Regions from separate parts of the Streptomonospora nanhaiensis genome, predicted to be linked through region 1. Evidence: riboswitches for the same ligand, from Rfam matches in the RefSeq annotation. Region 1 holds a riboswitch; each other region holds the start of a gene.
The links. A riboswitch is a leader RNA that binds a small molecule or an ion and turns the genes downstream of it on or off. The one in region 1 is predicted to bind cobalamin.
Positions count from the first base shown of each region.

Region 2: linked by a shared signal. The riboswitch ahead of HNR12_RS23395 (putative cobaltochelatase) and the one ahead of metE (5-methyltetrahydropteroyltriglutamate--homocysteine S-methyltransferase) in region 1 are both predicted to bind cobalamin.
Region 3: linked by a shared signal. The riboswitch ahead of HNR12_RS00025 (ribonucleoside-diphosphate reductase subunit alpha) and the one ahead of metE (5-methyltetrahydropteroyltriglutamate--homocysteine S-methyltransferase) in region 1 are both predicted to bind cobalamin.
Region 4: linked by a shared signal. The riboswitch ahead of HNR12_RS25945 (ABC transporter substrate-binding protein) and the one ahead of metE (5-methyltetrahydropteroyltriglutamate--homocysteine S-methyltransferase) in region 1 are both predicted to bind cobalamin.

Region 1 covers NZ_JACCFO010000001.1:5,694,665-5,698,308, reverse strand. The annotation lists gene metE (5-methyltetrahydropteroyltriglutamate--homocysteine S-methyltransferase) at 1-2,237, opposite strand, end outside; cobalamin riboswitch at 2,376-2,600, opposite strand; gene HNR12_RS25105 (polysaccharide deacetylase family protein) at 3,035-3,644, shown strand, end outside.
Region 2 covers NZ_JACCFO010000001.1:5,263,178-5,266,821, forward strand. The annotation lists gene HNR12_RS23385 (APC family permease) at 1-559, opposite strand, end outside; gene HNR12_RS23390 (amidase) at 698-2,149, opposite strand; cobalamin riboswitch at 2,372-2,498, shown strand; gene HNR12_RS23395 (putative cobaltochelatase) at 2,555-3,644, shown strand, end outside.
Region 3 covers NZ_JACCFO010000001.1:11,972-15,615, reverse strand. The annotation lists gene HNR12_RS00035 (arginine deiminase) at 1-111, opposite strand, end outside; gene HNR12_RS00030 (EamA family transporter) at 273-1,232, shown strand; cobalamin riboswitch at 1,366-1,624, shown strand; gene HNR12_RS00025 (ribonucleoside-diphosphate reductase subunit alpha) at 1,779-3,644, shown strand, end outside.
Region 4 covers NZ_JACCFO010000001.1:5,896,036-5,899,679, reverse strand. The annotation lists gene HNR12_RS25950 (FecCD family ABC transporter permease) at 1-1,127, opposite strand, end outside; gene HNR12_RS25945 (ABC transporter substrate-binding protein) at 1,134-2,141, opposite strand; cobalamin riboswitch at 2,266-2,390, opposite strand; gene HNR12_RS25940 (ABC transporter ATP-binding protein) at 2,569-3,644, shown strand, end outside.

The sequences.
Region 1 (3,644 bases):
GCCACCATGTTGCGCAGGCTCGGCTCCACCTCGGCGTAGGAGCGGGTCTTCAGGCCGCAGTCGGGGTTGACCCACAGCCGCTCGGGCGGCACCGCCCGCAGCGCGGCCCGCAGCGCCGCCTCGATCTCCTCCACCGAGGGCACGCGCGGTGAGTGGATGTCGTAGACGCCCGGGCCGATCCCCCGCCGGTAGCCGGCCGCCGCCAGGTCGCCCACCAGCTCCATGTGCGAGCGCGCCGCCTCGACGCTGGTGACGTCGGCGTCCAGCGCCTCGATCGCCCCCACGATGCGGCCGAACTCCGAATAGCACATGTGGGTGTGGATGCGGGTGCCCGCCGCCACCCCGGAGGTGGCCAGGCGGAACGCGCCCACGGCCCACGCCAGGTAGTCGGCGCGGCGCTCCTCGCGCAGCGGCAGCAGCTCGCGCAGCGCCGCCTCGTCCACCTGGATGTGCCGGATGCCCGCGCGCTCCAGGTCGGCGATCTCGTCGCGCAGCGCCAGCGCCACCTGGCGGGCGGTGTCGCCCAGCGGCTGGTCGTCGCGCACAAACGACCACGCCAGCATGGTGACCGGGCCGGTCAGCATGCCCTTGACCGGCTTGGCGGTGCGCGACTGGGCGTAGGTGGTCCACCCCACCGTCATCGGCGCGGGCCGCGCGACGTCGCCGTGCAGGATGGGCGGGCGCACGCAGCGCGACCCGTAGGACTGCACCCAGCCGTTGGTCGTGGTGGCGAACCCGTCGAGCCGCTCGGCGAAGTACTGCACCATGTCGTTGCGCTCGGGTTCGCCGTGCACCAGCACGTCCAGGCCGATGTCCTCCTGGAGCGCGATCACCCGGTCGATCTCGGCGCGCATCAGCCGGGTGTACTCGGCGTCGTCGATCCGCCCGGCCCGGTGGTCGGCCCGCGCCCGCCGCACCTCGGGGGTCTGCGGGAAGGACCCGATGGTGGTGGTGGGCAGCAGCGGCTCGCGTCCGGGCGCGCCGCGCCGCTGCTCGCCGGCGCGCTCGGCCGACTCCCCCAAGGCGTCCAGGCGGGCGCGCACCCGCGCGTCGACCGCCGGGGCGGGCCGGGGCGCGCGGGCGGCCTCCAGCCGGGCCGCGGCCTCGGCGTCGCCCTCCGACAGCGCCCGGCCCAGCAGCACGACCTCGTCCACCTTCTGCCGGGCGAACGCCAGGCGCTCGCGCAGCGCGGGGTCCAGGCCGGGCTCGGCGGCCAGGTCGATGGGCACGTGCAGCAGCGAGCAGGAGGTGCTCACCTCGACCTCGCGCGCCAGCCCGAGCAGGGAGCCCAGCGCGGCCAGGGCGCGCGGCAGGTCGCAGCGCCACACGTTGCGGCCGTCGACCACCCCGGCCACGAGCGTCTTGCCGCCCAGCCCCGACACCCGGGCCAGGTCCTCGACCGACTCCGGGCCGCTGACCAGGTCCAGGCCCACCGCCTCGACCGGGGTGCGCTTGAGCGCCTCCAGGACGGCCGGTCCCACGGCGCCGAAGTAGGTGGACACCACCAGGCCGGGGCGCTTCGCCAGGCCGCCCAGGCGCGTGTAGGCGCGCTCCAGCGCGGCGGTCTCGGCGCGGCCCTCGTCGGTGGCCAGCACCGGCTCGTCCAGCTGCACCGACGCCGCGCCGGCCGCCCGCAGCAGGCCCAGCAGTTCGGCGTAGCACTCCACCAGCTCGTCCAGCAGCTCCAGGGGCCGCCAGCCGGCGGGGGCGCCGGGGGCGGGCTTGGCCAGCAGCAGGAGGGTGAGCGGGCCCACCAGCACCGGGCGGGTGGGGATTCCCAGGCCGCGCGCCTGGGTGTACTCGGCCAGCGGCTTGCGGCCGGCCAGGCGCGGCCGGGTGGCCGGCGACAGCTCGGGGACCAGGTAGTGGTAGTTGGTGTCGAACCACTTGGTCATCTCCATGGGCGCGAGGTGGTCGGTGCCCCGGGCCATGGCGAAGTAGGCGCGCAGTTCGGCGTCGCGGTCGCCGGCGGCGTCCACCAGGGGGCGGAACCGCTCGGGGACCAGGTCGAACAGCACGGCGTGGTCGAGCACGTGGTCGTAGTAGGAGAAGGTGTTGGAGCAGACGGCGGTGACGCCGGCGTCGCGCAGGGTCTCCCAGACGCCGCGGCGCAGCCGGGCGGCCGCGGCGTCGAGGTCGGCGGCGCCGATGCGCCCGGCCCAGTAGGCCTCGCTCGCCTTCTTCAGCTCGCGGTCGGGCCCGATACGGGGGTAGCCGTGGACGGCGGTGGTGGTCATGGTCGGCGTGTTCTCTCCCTCGTCGATCAGCCTGCGGGACCGCTGGCGTCCCGAGGGGAGGGGGAGGGCGCGCACGGGCACGCCGACGCACCGCCCTGGCCCTCCCTCGGGGCGCACGGACCCAGCCGTGGGCGCGGGGCGCGGCCACGGGCGGTGGCAGGTCTTCGGACTCGCGGGCGCGGAGGCGGCCGATCCTGGCCGCGTCCTCCTACCGGCCGTCGCTTCCCAGGCGCCTGCGGCGCCCAGTGCCGATGACGGCTTTCGTTCCCGCTTACCGCTGCGGGGCAGTCCCGGATTCGCACCGGGTTCCCTCTTACGACACGCACGCCGGGCGCGCGTGTACCGACCGCGAGCGCCAGTATAGGCGCGGCCCTCGCGCCGCCCCGGGGCGCGGTGCGGGCGGTGCCCAACGCGCCGGCCGGCGCGCGGATTCGCGCGGTCGGCCCCGCGACACGCACGGCTCGGCGTGCGCAGCCGGGCCGCGGCTGGCAGGATGGGCGCGGCTGTCATGACGCCCGCGGGCGCCCGGCGGGGCGCCGGCCCACGGCGCGCCCGGGTGCTCAGCCGCTCCCCGGCCCGCGACCGATTCGCGTGGGATGAACAAACCTTGCCGTAGTTGCCCGCATCATGACGCTCTCTGTTGCCTGTCCTGGCTTTTCGCCTTTTACGCTCGACCGATGGACCGTGTCCGAATTGATATATCAATCGCGGAACTCGCCCGGTTGTCAGGGGCGACAGAGTCACCGGCACTTGAACCCAGGACCGCGAAGGACGCTCACCCATTGAGGAACCAGCCCGTGCGCCCGCAACCGTTGACCTCTGACCGGCGCCGGCGCGCCGCCCGCCCAGGACCGGCCCTGCGCGCGGCCGCGGGCGCCGCCGTGCTGTCGCTGCTCGCCCTGACCGCCTGCTCGGGCGATGAGGCGCGGCCGACCTCGGGGGACGAGGCGCCCGAGCCGACGCCGGCCACGGGCGAGGCCGACGAACTGACGGTGGTCGACACCAAGCACGTGCCCGGGCTGTCGGAGGAGCGCACGGCGAGCAAGGACGGCGGGGTGGAGATCGACGTCGCCTACCCCACGGTCCGCAACGCCGGGCCGTTCGCCGAGCGGCTGGCCGAGATCACCGAGCAGGACGCCGCCGACTTCGCCGGCGCGGCCGACGACCCGAAGTCCTACACCGTCGACTGGCAGCTGAGCGTGGCCGGGCCGGGCGTCATGGCGGTCCGGCTGACCCAGCGCGAGAAGGACGGCGAGGGCGAGCGCACCGGCTACTCCACCTACTGGTACGACACCGAGTCCGGCCACACGGCCTACTCCACCGAGCTGCTGGGCGGCCAGCGCCAGCTCGACCGGCTCGACGCGCAGGTCAAGAAGCGGCTGAAGGACGAGGACGGGGTGGACGTCT
Region 2 (3,644 bases), 430 kb from region 1:
CGCCGGTGAACGCCCCCAGCAGCAGCACGGCGCCCGAGGCCAGCAGGAACAGCACCGCGATCGTCTGGAAGACCGACGCCGGCCGGATTCCGACGTAGTTGAGCGCGGTGATCGCCACCGCCGCCACCGCGCCCACCGCCACCCAGCTCGCGTAGACGTCGTAGTCGGCCACCGTCCACAGGTACCCCGCCCGCATGTCGGGCAGCAGGTAGAGCACGGTGTGCGGCAGCGCCACCGCCTCGAACGCCACCACCGAGACATAGCCGAGCACCATCGCCCACGACGCCACGAACGCGCCCCGGCCGCCCAGCGCCCGCAGCGCGTAGTGGTGCTCGCCGCCCGCGTGCGGCATGGCCGAGATGAGCTCGGCGTAGGTGAGCCCCACGAGCGCGATGATCGCCCCGCCGATCACGAACGCCAGCGCCGATCCCAGGCTGCCCGCGCCGTCGATGAACTCGCCCGTGAGCACGATCCAGCCGAAGCCGATCATCGCGCCGAACGCCAGCGCCAGGACGTCCCCGCGCCCCAGCACCCGCAGGAATTCGCTGTTGGCCGCCACTGTCCGCGCCTTCCTCTTCGGGAACAGAGAGGTGATCAGCAATTGAAGTCACGGACGCGGTGCAGGGGCAATGAGCTGCGTATTGAGGGTTCGTTTCGACATAAGGACGCTTTTATGACAAAAGTCGGTTCTGGGGTTTCACCGAGTGTTCTGTCCGTTCGCCGGCGCGCCGCGTCCGCACAGCGGCGGGCGGCGCTTGCCGAACCCCGTGGCGCGCTCGAACGCGTGCGCCACCTCCAGCACCCGCCGCTCGGCCAGGTGCGGGCCCACGATCTGCACGCCCACCGGAAGTCCCTCGGGGGTGAACCCGCCCGGCACCGACACCGCCGGGCAGGCCGTCACCGTGATGTGGGAGCACGACCGCATCCAGTCCAGGTAGGTCTCCTGCACCACGCCGTCGATGTCGGGCGGGTACTCCAGGCCGGCGTCGAACGGCACCACCTGGCTCACCGGCAGCACCAGCACGTCGTAGCGCTCGAAGAACCGCCGCATCCGGTGGTAGATCCGGGTGTGCAGCACCTCGGCGCGCCCCACGTCGGCGCCGCTGAGCGCGCGGCCCTGCTCGATGTTCCACACCAGGCTCGGCTTGAGCCGGTCGCGCGCGGAGTCCAGCAGCCCGCCCAGCGACACCTCGAACGCCCACGCCCGCAGCGTGCGGAACACCTCGTCGGCGTCGCGGAGGTCGGGGGAGTCCTCGGCCACCACGCAGCCCAGGTCCGCCAGCACCCGCGGCACCGGGGCGAGCGCCTCCACCACGGCCCGCTCGCACACCGCCGCCCCGCCCAGGTCGGGGGTCCAGGCCACCCGCAGACCGCGCAGGTCGCGCTCCAGCGGCTCGGCGAACCCCGCACCCGGCTCGGGCACCGCGATCGGGCTGCGCGGGTCGGGCCCGGCCATCACCGACAGCAGCAGCGCGGCGTCGGCCACCTCCCGCGCCATGGGCCCCTGCACGCCCAGCGTCGACCACCCCAGCGGGGCGGGGTGGCGGGGCACCCGCCCCGGCGAGGGCCGCAGCCCCACCACGTTGTTGAACGCCGCCGGGTTGCGCAGCGACCCGCCCATGTCCGAGCCGTCGCACAGCGGGTGCATGCCGGCCGCCAGCGCGGCGGCGGCCCCGCCGCTGCTGCCCCCGGCCGACCGGGTCAGGTCGTAGGGGTTGCGCGTCAGCCCGAACACCGGGTTGAACGTGTGCGAGCCCGCCGAGAACTCCGGGGTGTTGGTCTTGCCCACGGTGATCGCGCCCGCCGCGCGCATCCGCTCCACCACCAGTTCGTCGCGCCGGGGCACGTTGCCGGCGAACAGCGGCGAACCGAACGTCGTGCGCACCCCGGCGGTCTCGTGGGCGTCCTTGTGCGCGACCGGCAGCCCGTGCAGCGGCCCCACCTCGGCGCCCGAGGCCAGCCGCTCGTCGGCGGCCGCCGCCTCGTCCATGGCCCGCTCGGCGCACAGCGTCACCACCGCGTTGACCCTCGGGTTCACCGCCTCGATCCGCGCCAGGTGCGCGCCCACCACCTCGCGGGCCGACACCTCCCGCGCGCGCAGCATCCGCGCCAGGTCGCGGGCGGAGCGGTAGGTGATCTCCTCGTCCACGGCCGGTGCCCTCCTCGACTCATCGCCCCGTCGGCGCGGCCATCCCACCCCACCGGCCCGGCCGCGCGCAAGGCGGCGCCCTCACCGTCCCCCGCCTGCCCCGGCACCCCCCGCGCCCCGGGGCGACTGCGGTGCGGGCGCGCGGAGGCCGGTGTGAGACGCTGGTGCGCGGTGCCCCGATCGCGGCGCACGCCCCGGTTCGTCCAGGGCCCGCCGCGACAGCAGGAACCCGGTGCGAATCCGGGACGGACCCGCCACTGTGACCAGGAAGCGACCCCGCCACGCACGCCACTGCCGGACCCCGGTGGGAAGGCGGCGGGGGAGCGGCGATCTGGAAGCCAGGAGACTGCGCGGCACCGCGACCGACCCCTGTGGGCGTGGACTCCCGAGGAAGGACTGACCCGCGTGAGCGCTCCTGCTCGCTATCCCTTCAGCGCGGTCGTCGGCATGGCCGACCTCAAGCTGGCGCTGCTGCTCAACGCCGTGTCGCCGGCCGTGGGCGGCGTGCTGGTCCGCGGCGAGAAGGGCACCGCCAAGTCGACCGTGGTGCGCGCCCTGGCGGCGCTGCTGCCCTCCATCGCCGTGGTCGAGGGCTGCCGCTTCGCCTGCGACCCCGCCGCCCCCGACCCCGGCTGCCCCGACGGCCCCCACGTCCCCGGCGCGGCCCCGGCCGAGCGCCCCGCCCGGCTCGTGGAGCTGCCGGTGGGCGCCAGCGAGGACCGGCTGGTCGGCGCGCTCGACCTGGAGCGCGCGCTCACCGAGGGGGTCAGGGCGTTCGAGCCCGGCCTGCTCGCCGACGCCCACCGCGGCCTCCTCTACGTCGACGAGGTCAACCTGCTGCACGACCACCTCGTCGACCTGCTGCTGGACGCCGCCGCCATGGGCACCTCCCATGTCGAGCGCGAAGGCGTGTCTGTGCGCCACGCGGCGCGCTTCCTGCTCGTGGGCACCATGAACCCCGAGGAGGGCGAACTCCGCCCGCAGCTGCTGGACCGCTTCGGCCTCACCGTCGAGGTCGCCGCCACCCGCGACCCCGCCCAGCGGGCCGAGGTCGTGCGCCGCCGGCTGGCCTTCGAGGCCGATCCCGGCTCCTTCGCCGCCGCCTACGCCGACGACGAAGCCGACCTCGCCGAACGCATCCGCGCCGCCCGCGAGCGCCTGCCCGGCGTGGTGCTCACCGACGCCGCGCTGCGCCAGGTCACCGCCGTGTGCGCGGCCTTCGACGTCGACGGCCTGCGCGCCGACATCGTCACCGCCCGCGCCGCCATGGCGCTGGCCGCCTGGCGCGGCCACGGCGAGGTCGGCTCCGACGACGTCCGCGACGCCGCCCGCCTGGCCCTGCCGCACCGGCGCCGCCGCGACCCCTTCGACGCCCCCGACCTCGACGAGGACCGCCTGCGCGAGGCGCTGGAGCAGGCGGAGCAGGCGGGTGAGCCCGACCCAAAAGGCCCTGATGAGGACCCCCCGGAGCCCCCGGAGGGTCCCCCACCCGCGG
Region 3 (3,644 bases), 5.7 Mb from region 1:
GAACAGCAGCGCGTCGTTGTTGGACGGTGTGAGCCGGCTCAGCTCCAGGTCGGGCCGGTGCACGATCACCTGCTTGAGCGGGCCGGTCTCGGAGGTCACCGAGAACACCATGGGCGCCCTCCGTTCGCTGGGGCCACGCGCCGGGCGGCGGGTGGCGAATGTGAGCATTCCGTCGCTTCCGGGGGCGCAAACCTCGTGGTTGCGGCGGAACCGCGTGCGTAGGATGGGCGGCCGTGAGCACGAGCGCGGCGGTGGGTTCATCCAATGATCCGATGTGGCGGGGGGCGCCCGGCTGGGCGGCCCTGCTGAGGACCGCCGGGGACTCCGTGCCGCCCACCTGGCTGGTGCTGGTGGGGATCGTGTCGCTGCAGGCCGGTGCCGGGCTGGCCGGGCGGATGTTCGAGGTGCTGCCGCCCAGCGCCGTGGTGTGGCTGCGGCTGCTGGCCTCCGGGCTGGTGCTGCTGGCGCTGGCGCGGCCGTCGCTGCGCGGGCGCAGCCGGAGCGACTGGCTGGTGGCCGCGGGCTTCGGGGTCAGCCTGGGCGTGATGAACTTCGCCATCTACCAGGCGTTCGCGCGCATCCCCATGGGGATCGCGGTCACCATCGAGTTCCTGGGCCCGCTGGCGGTGGCCGTGGCGGGGTCGCGGCGGCGCGTGGACCTGGTGTGGGTGGCGCTGGCCGGGACCGGCGTGCTGCTGCTGGGCCGCAGCGACGGCGCGGTCTCGCCGGCCGGAGTGCTGTTCGCGCTGCTGGCCGGGGCCATGTGGGCGGCCTACATCCTGCTCAGCGCCGCGACCGGGCGCAGGTTCTCCGGCATGTCGGGGCTGGCCGTGGCCGGCGTGGTGGCCGCGGTGCTGGTGGCCCCGGCCGGGATCGCCGAGGGCGGCACCGCCCTGCTGGACCCCGGGATGCTGCTGCTGGGGCTGGCGATCGGGCTGCTGTCGTCGGTGGTGCCCTACACGCTGGAGTTGCAGGCGCTGCGCCGGATGCCGCCCCGGGTGTTCGGAATCCTGATGAGCCTGGAGCCGGCGGTGGCGGCGCTGGTGGGCATGGTGCTGCTGGGCCAGTGGCTGTCGGGCTGGCAGTGGCTGGCGATCGGCTGCGTGGTGGCGGCCAGCGCCGGGGCCACCCGGCGGCCGGGCGCCCCCCGCGCCGCCGAGGCGCCCTCCGGCCCGGAGGCCTCCGGCGGCGCGGCGGCCGCCCGCGGCGGGGAGGCCCCGGACCCCGACTAGGTGCGCGCGGGCACGGGCGCGGGCGGGGCCGCCGTCCGCGCCTTCGGGCTGCCCTCCTACCACTCCCCCGCCCCCGGATTCCACCCCGACACTCCATGGATTGCGGTTGTCGCGAACCCCAGGCACAACATGTAGTATCTCGGGCGCTGGTGGTTCATCGGGGCGCACACCCCGGTGAGGCAAGAGGGAACCCGGTGCGAATCCGGGACTGCCCCGCAGCGGTATGCGGGAAACGGCGCCGCGCGCACCCCACGGGGGCGGGCGGACGCCGCCGAACGCCGCCATGACGCACTGGCGCCTCGCGCGCTGGGAAGCGGCGGCCGTAGGAGGGGCGCTGGACTGTCCGCCCTGAGCCCGCGAGTCCGAAGACCTGCCACCGGTGTGCGCGCAAACCGGCGCGCACCGCAACGGGGCCTCGCGGGCGGGCCGCCGTGCTCGTCCGCCGTGCCCTGGGCGGGTCTCCCTTCCCGGGCGGCCGTGCGGACGCGTGCGCTCCGACCCCCGCCGGTCCCACCGGATCAGCGTCTAACCAGGTTGGAGCCATCCATGACCCTCGACACCGCACTGCCCGCCGCATCCTCCGCCGCCGCCGACCGGGCCGAGCCCGGTCAGCGGGTGGCGGCGGCCGTGGCGATGGCGTGCGCCGGTCTGCCCGGGGCCGATCCCGGACCGGTGGTAGCCGAGGCGCGGCGCGCCCTCTACCCCGGCATCAGCGCGGCCGAGGTGGACGAGGCGCTGGTGATGGCCGCCCGCGCGTTCGTTGAGGCCGACCCGGTGTACTCGCGGGTGGCGGCGCGGCTGCTGCTGGACACCCTGCGCCGCGAGGCGCTGAGCTTCGTCTCCGGGCACCCCGACACCGCCGGGCAGGACGACATGCCCGCGCGCTACCCGGGCTACCTGGCGGCCTACGTGGCGCGCGGGGTGGAGCTGGGCCAGCTCGACCCGCGCCTGGCCGACTTCGACCTGGAGCGGCTGGGCGCCGCGCTGCGGCCCGAGCGCGACCTGGAGTTCACGCTGCTGGGGTTGCAGACCCTCTACGACCGCTACTTCCTGCACCACCGGGGCACCCGCTACGAGCTGCCGCAGGCGTTCTTCATGCGGATCGCCATGGGGCTGGCCCTGGGCGAGGACGACCGCGAGGCGCGCGCGGTGGAGTTCTACGACCTGCTGTCCTCGTTCGACTTCATGTGCTCCACGCCGACCCTGTTCAACTCCGGCACGCCCCGGCCGCAGCTGTCGTCGTGCTTCCTGACGACGGTGGAGGACGACCTGAAGTCGATCTTCCACTCCATCAGCAACAACGCGCTGCTGTCGAAGTACTCCGGCGGCCTGGGCAACGACTGGACCCCGGTGCGCGGGATCGGCGCCCACATCCGCGGCACCAACGGCTCCAGCCAGGGCGTGGTGCCGTTCCTCAAGATCGCCAACGACACCGCCGTGGCGGTCAACCAGGGCGGCAAGCGCAAGGGCGCGGTGTGCGCCTACCTGGAGACCTGGCACATCGACATCGAGGAGTTCCTCGACCTGCGCAAGAACACCGGCGACGAGCGGCGCCGCACCCACGACATGAACACCGCCAACTGGGTGCCCGACCTGTTCCTGCGCCGGGTGGAGGCCGACGCGGAGTGGACGCTGTTCTCCCCCGACGAGGTGCCCGACCTGCACGACCTCTACGGCGCGGAGTTCGCCGAGCGCTACGAGCACTACGAGCGCGCGGCGCAGGCCGGGCAGATCGCGGTGTGGCGGCGGGTGCGCGCCGTCGACCTGTGGCGGCGGATGCTGACGATGCTGTTCGAGACCGGCCACCCCTGGATCACCTTCAAGGACCCCTGCAACCTGCGCTCGCCGCAGCGCCACACCGGGGTGGTGCACTCCTCCAACCTGTGCACCGAGATCACCCTGAACACCAGCGCCGAGGAGGTGGCGGTGTGCAACCTGGGGTCGGTCAACCTGGCCCGGCACGTCACGCCCGAGGGGCTGGACACCGCGCGGCTGGAGCGCACGGTGCGCACGGCGGTGCGGATGCTGGACAACGTCATCGACGTGAACCTCTACACCATCCCCGAGGCCGAGCGGGCCAACATGCGCCACCGCCCGATCGGGCTGGGCCTGATGGGCTACCAGGACGCCCTGTTCACGCTGCGGCTGCCGGTGGCCTCGCCCGAGGCCGTGGAGTTCGCCGACGAGAGCATGGAGCTGATCTCCTACCACGCCATCAGCGCCTCGGCCGACCTGGCCGCCGAGCGCGGCGCCTACGCCACCTTCGAGGGCTCGCTGTGGAGCCGGGGCGTGCTGCCGATCGACTCGCTGGCCGAACTGGAGGAGGCGCGCGGGGGCGACCTCGACGTCGACCGCACCGCGCGGCTGGACTGGTCGGGGCTGCGCGAGCGGGTCCGGGCCGGGATGCGCAAC
Region 4 (3,644 bases), 200 kb from region 1:
CGCCGCATCAGCCACAGGAAGAACGGCGCCCCGCACAGCGCGGTGAGGATCCCCACGGGGATCTCCTCGGGCCGGGCCAGCGTGCGCGCGACCAGGTCGGCCAGGACCATGAACGGCGCCCCCAGCAGCACGGCCACCGGCAGGGCGCGCCGGTGGTCGGGGCCCACGAGCATGCGCGCGATGTGGGGCATCATCAGCCCGACGAACCCCACCGGGCCGCTGACCGCCACCAGCACGCCCGTGGCCAGCGAGACCACCACGAACATCGCGGCGCGGAACCCGCCGACGTTGAGGCCGATCCCGGTGGCGGTCTCCTCGCCCAGTGCGAACACGTTGAGCGCCGGCGTCTGCGCCGCGACGACCAGGGTGCTGACCGCCACGGCCGCGGCGGGCGCGGGCAGGGTGGCCCACGTGGTGCCGCCCAGCCCGCCCAGGGTCCAGCGCTGCACCAGGGCGGCGGCGTGGGGGTCGCCCGAGGTCATGATGACCAGCGCGGCGGCGGCCGACAGCACCTCGGCCATGACCACCCCGGACAGGATGAGCCGCAGGGTGCTGATCCGGCCGCCGGTGCGGGCCAGCAGGTAGACGGCCACGAGCGCGGCCAGCGCGCCGAGGAACGCGGTGGCCGGCAGCGACTGGCCGCCGAACAGCCGCACGCCGAACACCACGACCACCACCGCGCCGAAGGTGGCGCCCGAGGACACCCCCAGCAGCAGCGGGTCGGCCAGCGGGTTGCGCACCAGCGTCTGGAGCACCAGCCCCACCCCGGCCAGGCCCGCGCCCACGAGCGCGGCCAGCAGCACGCGGGGCAGGCGCGCCGTGACCACGATGGCCTCGGTGGCGGGCGGCCAGTCGGGCGGCACGAGCCCGGGGGCCGCCTGGTGGAGGAGGATGCGCCAGGTGTCGGCGGCCGAGATCCCGACCGAGCCCGCGCCCACGCCCAGCGTCATCGCCAGCGGAAGGGCGGCCAGCAGCAGCGCCAGCGCCACCGGGAGCGGGAGCCGGCCGCGCCGGGTGGGGACGGCGGCGGGACGGGATCGGCCGGGCGGTGGCCCCGGCGGGGCCGGGGCGGCGGGGGTGCCGCCGGGGGCGCGCGGTGCGGCGGGGGTGTCGGCGGTGTCGGCCATCCCCGCTCAGAACGCCTCGGGGTGGAGCTGCTCGGCGATGCGGGTGACCGCGTCGCCCACCCGGACGCCCACGACAGTGGAGGACAGCGGCAGCTCGGCGAACCGCTCCCGGCGCACAGCGGGCGCGTGGGCCAGGGCGGGCTGGGCCAGCACCGCCCGGCGCTTGTCCTCGACGGTGGTGGACCCGTAGTCGTAGAAGAGGATCGCCTCGGGGTCGCGGGCGGCGGCCTGCTCGATGGAGACGTCGGCGAACACGTCGTCCACGTCGGAGAACACGTTGCGCCCGCCGGCGGAGGCGATCATGTCGTCGGCGATCCCGGCGCCGCCGGAGGTGAAGACGGTGGCGTCGAGGGAGTCCACCACCAGCACGTCCACCGGGTCGGTGCCCGCCAGCCGGGCCTCGACCGAGGCGACCTCGGCCTCGATGTCGGCGACGAGTTCGTCGGCGCGCTCCTCCACGCCGAAGAGGCGGCCGATGTTGCGGATCTCGGTGCCGACCGTGTCCAGGTCGACGTCCGTGGCGCACTGCTCGACGGAGGCGTAGGTGGTCATGCCGGCCGCCTCCAGCGCGTCGCGGCCCCGGCCCTCGGCGGGGTCGAAGGCGCTGGCCGCGAACCCGGCGTAGACGAAGTCGGGCTCGGCGGCCAGCAGCGCCTCGTAGGAGGGGTAGCGCTCGGCGAGCACGGGGACGGACGCGTAGTCCTCGCGCAGCTCGGGCAGGACCGCGTCGTCCAGGAACGCGGTGCCCACCATCCGGTCGGCCAGGCCCAGGGCGAGCATGATCTCGGCGACGTGCTGGTTCATGGCCACCGCCCGCTGCGGCGGCGCGGAAACGGTGACCTCGCGCCCGCACTCGCGCACGGTGACGGGGTAGCCCTCGGCCGGGGCGCCGCCGCCGGCGCCCGCGGCAGTGCCGCAGGCGCTGAGGGCGAGGACCACTCCGGCCGCGGCGGCGGCCGACCTGGCCGCCCGGCCCGGCCGGGCGGGGTGCGGGGAGGGAGGGGATGGGCGCACGTCTGGTCCTTCCGCGAGGCCGGGCGCGGCGCGCGGCGCGGCCCGCGGACGGGGGCACACGGGGGTGCCGCCGGCGCGCTCCGCCTCCGGGGTCCGCGCCCCTGGGTGACGAGTCGCGACGGGTCAGTGTCCTGACTCCCGGATCAGCGCCTGGCCCGGCCTTCCGGCGCGCGCGGCGCCGTGGCCGTGAGCGGGTTCGGCTCCCCGGTCACAGTGGCGGGACCGTGCCGGAGTCGCACCGGCTTCCTGTCGTCCCGTCGCCGTCCCAGGCTAGCGAGCGCCCGGCCGCGGCGGAGGGCCGGGGCCGCGGGCGGCGTCCGCACCGACTTGACCTCAAGTTAGGTAGAGGAATTATCGTCCGGTCTGTCGCAGGGAGCCGGTAGGAACGGCCGTGCGGCCGCCGACGACGACGAAAAGGGTGAAGCCGATGAGCATGGAGGTCAGCGCGTGGACATCGATGTACAACGCGATGCACGCGCAGGAGGACCGGCGGCCGTTCTCGTGGCCGACCCTGCGCCGGATCGGCCGGTTCGCCCGCCCGCACCGGCGCACCCTGGGCTGGTTCGTGCTGCTGAGCAGCGTGGTGGCGGCGCTGGCGGTGGCCACTCCCCTGCTGGCCGGGCGGATCGTCGACGCGATCGTCCACGGTGAGCCCTTCGACGTCGTGGTCGGCCTCGCCGCGCTGATCGCGGGCATCGCCGTCGCCGAGGCCGGGCTGGGCCTGCTCCAGCGGTGGCTGTCGGCGGGCATCGGCGAGGGCCTGATCCTGGACCTGCGCTCGGCCGTCTACGACCACGTGCAGCGCATGCCGATCGCGTTCTTCACCCGCACCCGCACCGGCGCGCTCGTCAGCCGGCTCAACAACGACGTCATCGGGGCGCAGCGGGCCTTCAGCGACACCCTCTCGGGCGTGGTGGGCAACCTGGTCACCCTAGCGCTGACGCTGGCCGCCATGCTGGCGCTGTCGTGGCAGATCACGCTGATCTCGCTGCTGCTGCTCCCGGTGTTCGTGGTGCCGGCGCGGCGCATGGGCAGCCGCCTGGCGCGGCTGGAGCGCGAGGCGGCGGCGCACAACGCGGCCATGGGCACGCAGATGACCGAGCGGTTCTCGGCGGGCGGCGCCACCCTGGTGAAGCTGTTCGGCCGGCCCGAGCGGGAGTCGGCGGAGTTCCGCGCGCGGGCGCGGCGGGTGCGCGACATCGGCGTGCGCACGGCCATGGTGCAGACGGTGTTCATGACCGCGCTGACCCTGGTGTCGGCACTGGCCCTGGCGCTGGTCTACGGCCTGGGCGGGTTCCTGGCGCTGCGCGACGAGCTCGCGGCCGGCGCCGTGGTGTCCCTGGCGATGCTGCTGACCCGGCTGTACGCGCCGCTGACCGAGCTGGCCGGGGCGCGGGTGGAGGTCATGAGCGCGCTGGTGAGCTTCGAGCGGGTCTTCGAGGTGCTGGACCTCGCTCCGATGATCACCGAGCGGCCCGGCGCGCGGACAGTACCCGAGGGCCC